DNA from 3 places in the Pseudonocardia autotrophica genome. Region 3 is predicted to be linked to each of the others. Evidence: predicted binding sites of a transcription regulator. Region 3 holds the regulator's gene; each other region holds the start of a gene.
What was found. Region 3 encodes LexA, which represses DNA repair genes until DNA is damaged. Its sites were predicted from a motif close to CGAACACGTGTTCG; they were not measured.
Positions count from the first base shown of each region.

Region 1: the regulator LexA is predicted to act here: its motif matches at 1,409-1,422, upstream of recN (DNA repair protein RecN).
Region 2: the regulator LexA is predicted to act here: its motif matches at 1,741-1,754, upstream of Pdca_RS21540 (CoA transferase subunit A).

Region 1 is NZ_AP018920.1:4,288,164-4,291,367, forward strand. Features, by position in the region: gene recN (DNA repair protein RecN) at 1-1,351, opposite strand, end outside; gene Pdca_RS20050 (NAD kinase) at 1,453-2,376, opposite strand; gene Pdca_RS20055 (TlyA family RNA methyltransferase) at 2,373-3,191, opposite strand; gene Pdca_RS20060 (hypothetical protein) at 3,194-3,204, opposite strand, start outside.
Region 2 is NZ_AP018920.1:4,606,055-4,609,258, reverse strand. Features, by position in the region: gene Pdca_RS21550 (cytochrome P450 family protein) at 1-278, shown strand, start outside; gene Pdca_RS21545 (3-oxoacid CoA-transferase subunit B) at 321-950, opposite strand; gene Pdca_RS21540 (CoA transferase subunit A) at 953-1,696, opposite strand; gene Pdca_RS21535 (MOSC domain-containing protein) at 1,833-2,732, opposite strand; gene Pdca_RS21530 (HAD hydrolase-like protein) at 2,778-3,204, opposite strand, start outside.
Region 3 is NZ_AP018920.1:2,119,784-2,122,987, forward strand. Features, by position in the region: gene hflX (GTPase HflX) at 1-141, shown strand, start outside; gene Pdca_RS10170 (hypothetical protein) at 243-1,316, shown strand; gene lexA (transcriptional repressor LexA) at 1,549-2,283, opposite strand; gene Pdca_RS35435 (hypothetical protein) at 2,496-2,780, shown strand; gene Pdca_RS10185 (hypothetical protein) at 2,976-3,204, shown strand, end outside.

The DNA.
Region 1 (3,204 bases), 2.2 Mb from region 3:
CGCCCGATGCCCCCTTGTGCAGTGGCTGAGCCGCGGCACCGGCGTGCGCGACGAGCCGGATCTCGATCTCGTCGACGCCGCCGGAGCCGGCGTGGCACTCGCGGCCGTCGACCACCAGCACCGGGCCGGAGTCGCCGGCCGGGCGCGGCGCGACACCGACCTGCAGCCGGGCGTCGCGCATCGCGAGACCCGCGAGCTCGGCGGTGGTGGCCTCCGCCAGCCGCCCGGCGGCCTCGGTGCGTGCCGCGGTCACCGCGGCCGCGTGCTGAGCCAGCTCGGCGGCCAGCTCGTCCCGGCGGGCGGCGAGTGCGGCCAGCGCGTCGTCGGAGGTGTCGAGACCGCTCAGCCGCTCGCGGGCGGTGCGCGCCCACTCCAGCACCCCGTCGGTGTCGCCGGCGTACTTGCGGGTGAGCGAACGCAGCTCGGCCTGCCGGGCGAGCACCTGTTCGAGCCGTTCCGGATCCGCGTCGAGCCGGTCCAGGTACCCGGAGAGCTCGGCGCCGGTGTCGGCCAGGATCGCGAGCACCTCCGCGAGCCGTGGCCCCAGTTCCTGCAGCGCCGGATCGCCGCTGCCCTCGGTGAGCGAGCGCGCCTGCCCGACCAGCCCGATCGCGCCGGGAAGCTCTCCGTCGTCCGGCCCGGACAACGCGGCCCGCGCGGTCTCCGCGGCGGCGCGCAGGTCATCGGCCTCGGTCATCCGGCGGCCCAGCTCGACGAGCTCACGATCCTCCCCCGGCTGCGGATCCACCGACTCGATCTCGGCCAGACCGTGCCGCAGCATGTCGGCCTCCTGGGCCAGCCGGCGGGCGTTGCCCCGGCGCTCGGACAGCTCGGCGATCACACCGGTCCATTCGGTGCGGATCGCCCGGTACGCGGCCAGCGGGACCGCCACCGGTTCGCCGGCGAACCGGTCGAGCAGCGCCCGCTGGTCGGAGCTGCGCAGCAACCGCAGCTGGTCGTTCTGCCCGTGCACCGCCAGCTGCGCCTCGGCCAGCCTGCCGAGTACCCCGACCGGCACCGACCGGCCACCGAGGTGGGCCCGTGACCGCCCGTCGGCGGAGACGGTGCGCGCGGCGATCAACGTACCGTCTTCGTCCGGTTCGGCGCCGACCTCCTCGGCCAGCTCGAGCGCACCCGGCGACGCCGCGAAGCGACCCTCGACCACCGCCCGCCGGGCCCCGGACGACACCCTCGACGATTCCGCGCGACCGCCACCGAGCAGGTTCAGCCCGGTCACGACCATGGTCTTTCCCGCACCCGTCTCACCGGTCAGCACGGTCAGGCCCGGGTCGAGCTCCAGGGTCGCGTCGTCGATCACTCCGAGGCCCTGGATCCGCATCTCGGCCAACATGGGTGGGACCATACGTTCGAACCCCGACGGAAAACATCGCCGACACGCGATCAGGGGCGAACATGTGTTCGTACGGTCGGATCCGTGCGGCGAGCGGTCGATCAGGTGTTCGAGGACCGCCGTTGCTGTGCGCCGCGCCAGCCGCGGACCGGAAGATCGAACTTGCGGACCAGCCGGTCCGCGAAGGGCTGCGCCGCCAGCCGCACCATCCGCACCGGCTCGGCGGCCCGGGTCAGCTCGACCCGAGCTCCCGGCGGCACCGCGATCGTCCGTCGTCCGTCGCAGTCGAGCACCGCGGGCGGCCCCTCGGCGGAGACCTCGATCGCGACCGCGCTGTCCGGTGCGATCACCAGCGGCCGGGCGAAGAGTGCGTGCGCGTTGCTCGGGACCACCAGCAGGGCCTGAACCTGTGGCCAGATCAGTGGGCCGCCCGCGGAGAACGCGTACGCGGTCGAGCCGGTCGGGGTGGAGCACAGCACGCCGTCGCAGCCGAACGACGACACCGGCCGGCCGTCCACCTCCAGCACGACCTCCAGGATCCGGCCTCGGGTGGTCTTCTCGACGACGGCCTCGTTCAGCGCCCAGGTCCGGCCCAGCACGTGCCCGTTGGCCCGTACCACCGCCTCCAGCGTGGTCCGCTCCTCGACCTCGTAGGCGCCCGCGGCGAGCTTGTCGAGCGCCTCGTCGAGGGTGTCCTCCTCGGCCTCGGCGAGGAACCCGACGTGCCCCAGGTTCACCCCGAGCAGCGGCACCCCGGACGGGCGCGCGAGATCCGCGGCGCGCAACAGCGTCCCGTCGCCGCCGAGGACGAGGACGGCCTCCGCACCGGTCGCGCAGTCCGGGCCGGCCGACACCTGTACCGGGGCGAGGTGCGCCGGGACATCGGGATCGGCGCCGATCTCGGCCCACTCGTCGGCCAGTACCCGGGTCCGCAGGCCCAGTCCGCCGAGTTCGCCCATCACCCGCAGGGCCGTCTTGCGGTTGGCCGGACGCCCGGTGTGCAGGACGAGCAGGACCTCCCTCATGCGGGTCCGTCCGCGACGGCCGCGGCCAGCATCGGTTCGAGCTCGGGACCGGGCCCGGGGTCGCCGTCGGGGCGTCGCAGGTGCAGGAAGTACTCGACGTTGCCGGACGGGCCGGGCAGCGGGCTGGCCACGGCGCCGAGCACCTGCAGGCCGTGCTCACCGGCCGCGGCGGCGACACCGTGCAGCGCGTCGGTCCGCAGTCCGGGATCGCGGACGACGCCGCCGGAGCCGAGCCGCGCCTTGCCGACCTCGAACTGCGGTTTGACCATCGGGAGGAGGTCCCCGCCGGGGGCGGTGCACGCGGCGAGCGCCGGCAACACGGTCCGCAACGAGATGAACGACAGGTCGGCGACGGTCAGGTCCACGGGTCCGCCGATCTGCTCCGGTTCCAGCGCGCGGACGTTGGTGCGGTCGTGCACCCGGACCCGCTCGTCGGACTGCAGCCGCCAGACGAGCTGGCCGTAGCCGACGTCGACGGCGACGACCTCGCGTGCCCCGCGCTCGAGCAGCACGTCGGTGAAGCCGCCGGTGGAGGCTCCGGCGTCCAGGCAGCGCCGCCCCGCCGGGTCGACGGTGGTGAAGGCGTCGAGCGCGCCGAGGAGTTTCTTCGCGCCGCGCGAGGCCCACTCCGGGCCGTCGTCGTCGGGCCGGACGACCACCGGCGCATCCCGTTCCACGACCGTCGCGGGCTTCGCGGCGGGCATCCCGTTGACCGTGACCCGGCCGGCCGCGATGAACTCGGCGGCCTGGCCCCGGGACCTGGCGAGTTTGCGCCGGACGAGCTCGGCGTCCAGCCGTGCGCGGGTGGGCGGCACGCTCAGCCCCGTT
Region 2 (3,204 bases), 2.5 Mb from region 3:
TGGCCGCCGCCAACCGGGACGCCGACTGGATGCCCGAGCCGGACCGGCTCGACATCACCCGGGACGCCTCCGGCGGGGTGTTCTTCGGGCACGGCATCCACTTCTGCCTCGGTGCCCAGCTGGCCCGGCTGGAGGGCCGGGTCGCGATCGGACGGCTGTTCGCCGATCGCCCGGAGCTGGCGCTCGCGGTCGGCCTCGACGAGCTGGTCTACCGGGAGTCGACGCTGGTCCGGGGGCTGTCGAGGATGCCGGTGACGATGGGGCCGCGCAGCGCCTGATCCCGTTCGCGGACGGGCCGGGCGGCCCGTCCGCGAGTACGGTCAGCCGCTCAGTGGTGCCCCGGTCTTCTCCCGCACCTCGTCGGCGGTGACGCCGGGAGCGGTCTCGACCAGCGCGAGGCCGCCCGGGGTGACGTCGATGACGGCGAGATCGGTGACGATCCGGGTGACGCAGCCCAGCCCGGTGATGGGCAGGCTGCACGACTCGACGATCTTGGGCGTGCCGTCGCGGGACACGTGGTCCATCATCACGATGACGGTGCGGGCGCCGTGCACGAGGTCCATCGCGCCGCCCATCCCCTTGATCATCTTCCCGGGCACGGCCCAGTTGGCGAGATCGCCGTTGGCGGCGACCTGCATGCCGCCGAGCACGGCGACGTCGAGCTTCCCGGCGCGGATCTGGGCGAAGCTGTCCGAGGAGCCGAAGTAGGCGGCGCCGTCGTTGACGGTGACGGTCTCCTTGCCCGCGTTGATCAGGTCGGGATCGACCTCGTCGTCGGCCGGGTAGGGGCCGACGCCGAGGATCCCGTTCTCCGAGTGCAGGATCACCGTGCGGTCGGCCGGGATGTGCCCCGGGACCAGGGTGGGCATGCCGATGCCGAGATTGACGTACGAGCCGTCGGGCAGCTCGTCGGCGACCCGGGCGGCCATCTCGTCGCGTGTCAAGGCCATGACTACCTCACCGTCCGGAACTCGACCGGCTTCTCGACGCCGGGTACGTGGAGCACCCGCTGGACGTGGATGCCGGGGGTGTGCACGTGATCGGGATCGAGCTCGCCCGGCTCCACCAGGTGCTCGACCTGGGCGATCGTGACCCGCCCGGCCGCGGCGGCGTCCGGGTTGAAGTTCCGCGCGGAACGCCGGTAGACCAGGTTGCCGTGCCGGTCGCCCTTCCAGGCGTGCACCAGGCCGAAGTCCGGGGTCAGCGCGCGCTCGAGGACGTAGGAGACGCCGTCGAACTCGCGGACCTCCTTGGCCGGTGACATCACCGCGACCGACCCGTCGGATGCGTAGCGCCACGGCAGCCCGCCGTCGGCGACCAGGGTGCCGACCCCGGCAGGGGTGAAGAACGCCGGGATCCCGGCCCCGCCGGCACGCAGCCGTTCGGCCAGGGTGCCCTGCGGGGTGAGTTCGAGTTCCAGTTCGCCGCCCAGGTACTGGCGGGCGAACTCCTTGTTGTTGCCGACGTAGGAGCCGATCGTGCGCCGGATCCGGCCGGCCGCGAGCAGGGTGCCCAGGCCGAACCCGTCGACGCCGAGATTGTTCGAGATCGTCTCCAGGTCGGTCGCGCCCTGCTCCAGCAGCGCTGCGATCAGCACCGTCGGAACCCCGGACATGCCGAACCCGCCGACCGCCAGCGACGCGCCGTCGCCGATGTCGGCGACCGCCTCCGCAGCGGATGTCACCACCTTGTCCATCACGCACCTCCGTCGAGAGCCACGCTACCGCTACGTTCGTCTTACGTACAAATGTTCGTTCTGCGAACACAGCTCGGCATGCGAGCGGACCCCTCGCGGGCCGACACCGGCGAGAGGTCCGTTCGTGCGGGTGGGATCAGCCGGCGACCGGATCGGAGTGCTCGTCGCCGACCGTGATCTCTCCGTCGGTCACGACGTCGGCGTACACCCCCGCACACGCCCACACCCCGCCGATCTGCGGGATCTCGATCCGGTTGTGCTTCGCGATCGTGCGCAGAGTGTCGGCGTCCCGCTCGAGGTCGCCCTGGGCGAGCGTGGTCATCACGCACCGCATGGTGGCGAACGAGTACCGCACCCGGACCCCGCCGATCAGCGACTCCCGGCCCGGCCAGTCGTTCTCGACGAACCCGGTGTCGGCCCCGCGCAGCACGACGTTCGGCCGGTACCTGCGCGCGTCGAAGCCGGCGTCCGGGGCGAGCTCGCGCAGCCGGTCCAGGGTGGACTCGGTGAGCACGTGCAGCGTCGAGAGGTCGAAGAAGGTGCCGGGCGCACCGAACATCGAGACGTCGAACCGGCTCACCCGCTCGCCGGTCGCCTCGTGCCGGGCGGTGGTGCCCTCGATCAGCTGCTCGGGTGCCAGCTGGTCGATGGGCAGGCCCTCGATCTCCGGCCACACCTCCTCGAACTGGCTGCCCTCGGGCGGCTCGGCGATCAGCCGCACCTCCCGGCCGAGCGCGCTGGAGAGCGCGGTGTCGATCCCGGCGTCGTCGGAACGCAGCATCGACCCGTCCGGGAACCGGATCTCGACCTCGGGCAGCGGCCGTCCCGGTTCCGGATCGGCGGCGAACCGGGCGGAGAAGTCCAGCAGCCCGGCCCACAGTCGCGGGACCTTGGCGCTGGCGACGGTGCCGGACTCGACGTCGTACACGGCCAGCGCGCGGTCCCCGAGCAGGCCGCGCGCGGTCACGGCGGCCCGGTCGAGGCTCTCGCCGAGCATGGATTTCACGGGGTACCGGTGCAGGGAGACGACGCTCATGGCGGTGTGTCTACCGGTCACGAACCGGGCCCGACCAGGAGTTCCTCAGCCGAGGAGAGCAGTGCGCAGTTCGTCCGCGGATGCGTACACCGTGGTGGCTCCCGCGGCCTCCAGTTCGCCCGGCTCGGCGTAGCCCCAGCCCGCGCCGACGCAGCGCAGGCCGTGCTCGGCCGCGCCCTCGACGTCGTGCAGCCGGTCGCCGACCATCAACGGCTCGTCGGCACCGGTCGGCCCGCCGAGCCGGCGCAGCGCCTCGGCGACGACCGCGCCCTTGGTCGGACGGTCCGCGGTGCGGGTGTCGCCGACGATCTCGGCGAACAGGTCGGTCCAGCCGTGGTGGGCCAGGATCTTGCGCGCCGAGGGCTCGGCCTTGCTGGTCGCGAGCGCCATCGTCACGCCGGCCCCGGACAGCGCGCGCAGCAGCTCCTCGATGCCGGGGTAGGGCGTGGAGTCCAGGCAACCGCCCTCGTCG
Region 3 (3,204 bases):
GAGCACACCCCCGAGGGCACCCGGGTCCGCGCCCGGGTCGGGCCGGAGCTGGGCACCGCGGTACTGGCGTTCGCGATCGCCGGTGGGCCGGCCGGCGCCGACGCCGATCCCGACCTGCCGGCGACGGCGGCGGGGCGCTGACCCGGGCGGTCCCGGCCGGGTCCCGGAGCGCACCGGGCGGTCGTGCCCGGGTGGTGTTCCGGCGGGTCGCGGCGCCGCTGGTGGCTGCGACACTCGGCCTGGTGCCCGCCACCGCGGCTGCCGCGACACCGTCCGCGGCGGCGCAGGCGCGTGCCGTGCCGGGGCCGTCGGCCGCAGCGCCGCCGGTCGCCGAGCCGCAGCCGGTGTGCACCATCGACGACCCGCGGCTGGCCGAACTCTCCGGACTCGTCACCGAGGGGGCGCCGGGGGAGCGGCCACAGCGCTACCACGCGATCGTCGACGGTGGCGGCACCGCGCAGGTGTTCACCCTCGATCCGGCCGGCTGCGCGGTGACGGGGGAGCGGAGCGCACCGGTGCGGGTCACCGACGTCGAGGACCTCGGCCGTTCACCGGACGGCGATCTCTGGCTCGCCGACATCGGGGACAACACGGCACGCCGCGAGTCGGTGCGCCTGGTCGTGCTGCCGGTCGACAGGCCGCCCCGTACCTACGACCTCGTCTACCCGGACGGCCCGCGGGACGCCGAGGCGGTGCTCGTCGCCGACGACGGGACCCCGCTGATCGTGGACAAGACCTCCGGTGCGGCCGGGCTGTACCGCCCCGCGGAACCGCTCGCCGAGGGACGGCCGCTGGAGCTGGAACGGGTCACCGACGTCGTCCTGCCGTACTCGGCGACCGCCGGTGGACCGCTGGGGGCGATCGGTACCCGCACGATCACCGGCGGCGCCGTGGGGCCGCCGGACGCGGATGGCGGACGGGCCGCGGCGCTGCGGACCTACACCGACGCGTGGCTGTTCCCGCTGCCCGACGGCCCGGTGACCGGGGACGTCCTGGTCGAGGCGCTGCGCGGGGCGCCGTTGCAGGTGCCGTTGCCCGGCGAAGCACAGGGCGAGGCGGTCGCCCTGGACGGCCGCGGGGCGCTGCACTCCGGCACCGAGACGCGGGGACTGGCACCGGCGGGTATCCGGACGGTCCCCGGCGCGGTCGCCGCGGCCACGGCACCGGCGGCGCCGGTCCGGGCACAGCCCGCAGAGGCGCCCGACGCCCGCTCCTTCCCACCGTGGCTGCCCGCCGTCGCCGGAATGGCGGTGGTCGTCGGTGTGCTGCTCGCCGGTGTGGGGGCGATGGCGCTGCACGGCCGCCGCAGACGCTGACCGCGCCGCCCCCGGGCTGCGGATCGGAGGCGGCGCAGATCAAGGGTGGCGCGGATCAGAAGCAGCGCGGTCAGCGGCAGCGCAGGTCAGAAGTGGCGCAGGTCAGAGGTGGCGCCGATCAAGAGTGGCGCAGATCAGCGGCACCACGGGTCAGCAGCGACGCCGATCAGCGGCGGCGCGGGTCAGCGACGGCGCAACCCGCAGGCCGCGCATGATCGGAGTCGGCGCATGATCAGAGGCGGCGCAGCACCGCGACGACCCGGCCGAGGATCGACGCGTCGTCCCCGGGGATTGGCTCGTAGGCGTCGTTGGCCGGCATCAGCCAGATGTGACCGTCCTTGCGGCGGAACGTCTTCACCGTGGCCTCGCCGTCGATCATCGCCGCGACCACCTCGCCCTGCTCCGCGACCGGCTGCTGCCGGACGACGACCCAGTCCCCGTCGGTGATCGCCGCGTTGACCATCGAGTCACCCTTGACGTTCAGCAGGAAGAGCGTGCCCTCCCCGACGATCTCCCGGGGGAGTGGGAACACGTCCTGCACGGCCTGCTCGGCCAGGATCGGGCCACCGGCGGCGATGTCGCCGATCAGCGGCACGAACGCCGGAGCGGGCCGCTCCGAGCGGCTGGCCTCGGTGTCGGCGTCGGTTCCGTCGCCTGCGCCGACCTGCTCGGGGCTGCGCACGTCGACCGCACGGGTGCGGTTCGGATCCCTGCGCAGGAAACCCTTGCGCTCCAAGGTCCGCAACTGGTGGTGCACCGACGACGTGGAGGTGAGCCCCACCGCGTCGCCGATCTCCCGCACGCTCGGCGGGTAGCCGTAACGGTCCACCCAGTCCCGGATCACCGCCAGGACCTTCCGCTGTCGCGGGGTCAGACCGCGTGTGTCGGCCGGGGGCTCGGGGAACTCCCGGACGTTGGCGGAACCCCGCCCGGGGGACGCACCGCCTCCGGACTCGTCCGCTGCCATCGCATTCGCCTCCTCGAGGATGTACCGGCACGAACACTAGCCGCCTTCGGCCGGTCCGCCAAACATGCGTTCGAAGTTCACCGCCCGCGTGTCGTGGATTCCGTCGGGCACCGGTGGTACAAACTCGCACAGGCGTTCGATCGAACATCGATTCGATTCGAGTGGCCGGGTGTCCGAGGCGGGCGCCCGTTCGGGCAGAAAGGGCGAGCGGCATGGGTGTGGTGACCGAGATCCGGCCGTCGGGCACGCGGCGACCGGCGGAGTTCCGGCCGGTCCGGTCGGCACCGGCGGCGCAGGTGGCACCGGCGGCACGGGTGGCACCGGCGGCACGGCCGGTGCAGCCGGCGGGTGGCGTGCTGCGGCGCGCCGCAGCGGGTCTGGGGATCGGGCTCGCCTCGGCGACGGCGGTCGTCGGGCTGGGCCTGCTCGCCGAGATCTCGGCGGCCGTGTCGGCGTCGCCACCGCCGGTCGGCGTCGTGGGCCCGGCGGGCGACTGAACCCGGCCGGGGCGGGCTGAGCAGCGGCGATCCGATTTCTGTCGGGGTCCGGTGTTAGACAGCTCGCACGTCCGTTCGACCGGTCCCGGGGAAGGGCCGGCCGGATCGGGCACGGCGCGCGGCCGGGTGTGGCCGCCGTCGACGGTGACCGTTCCGCCGGAACAGGCGGGTGGTCCTCGATGAGCAGGAGGAGCCATGCAGGAGCTCGACGTGCGTGAGGTGGCGCGGCAACCACGGGCCGGCGGGACGGGCCGGGCAGCGGCCGCCGGGGTGCGGCAGCGGTCGGTGTCCACCAGGTTGCGGGAGCGGCCGGGATCCGCCCGTGCGGTGCCGTGCGCAGGGGCCACGCGTCCGGCCCGCGGGTCCGCCGCGGCCCGCGCCGCAGTCCGGTGGGCCCTGCCCGGGGTCGTTCCCGGGGCGTCCG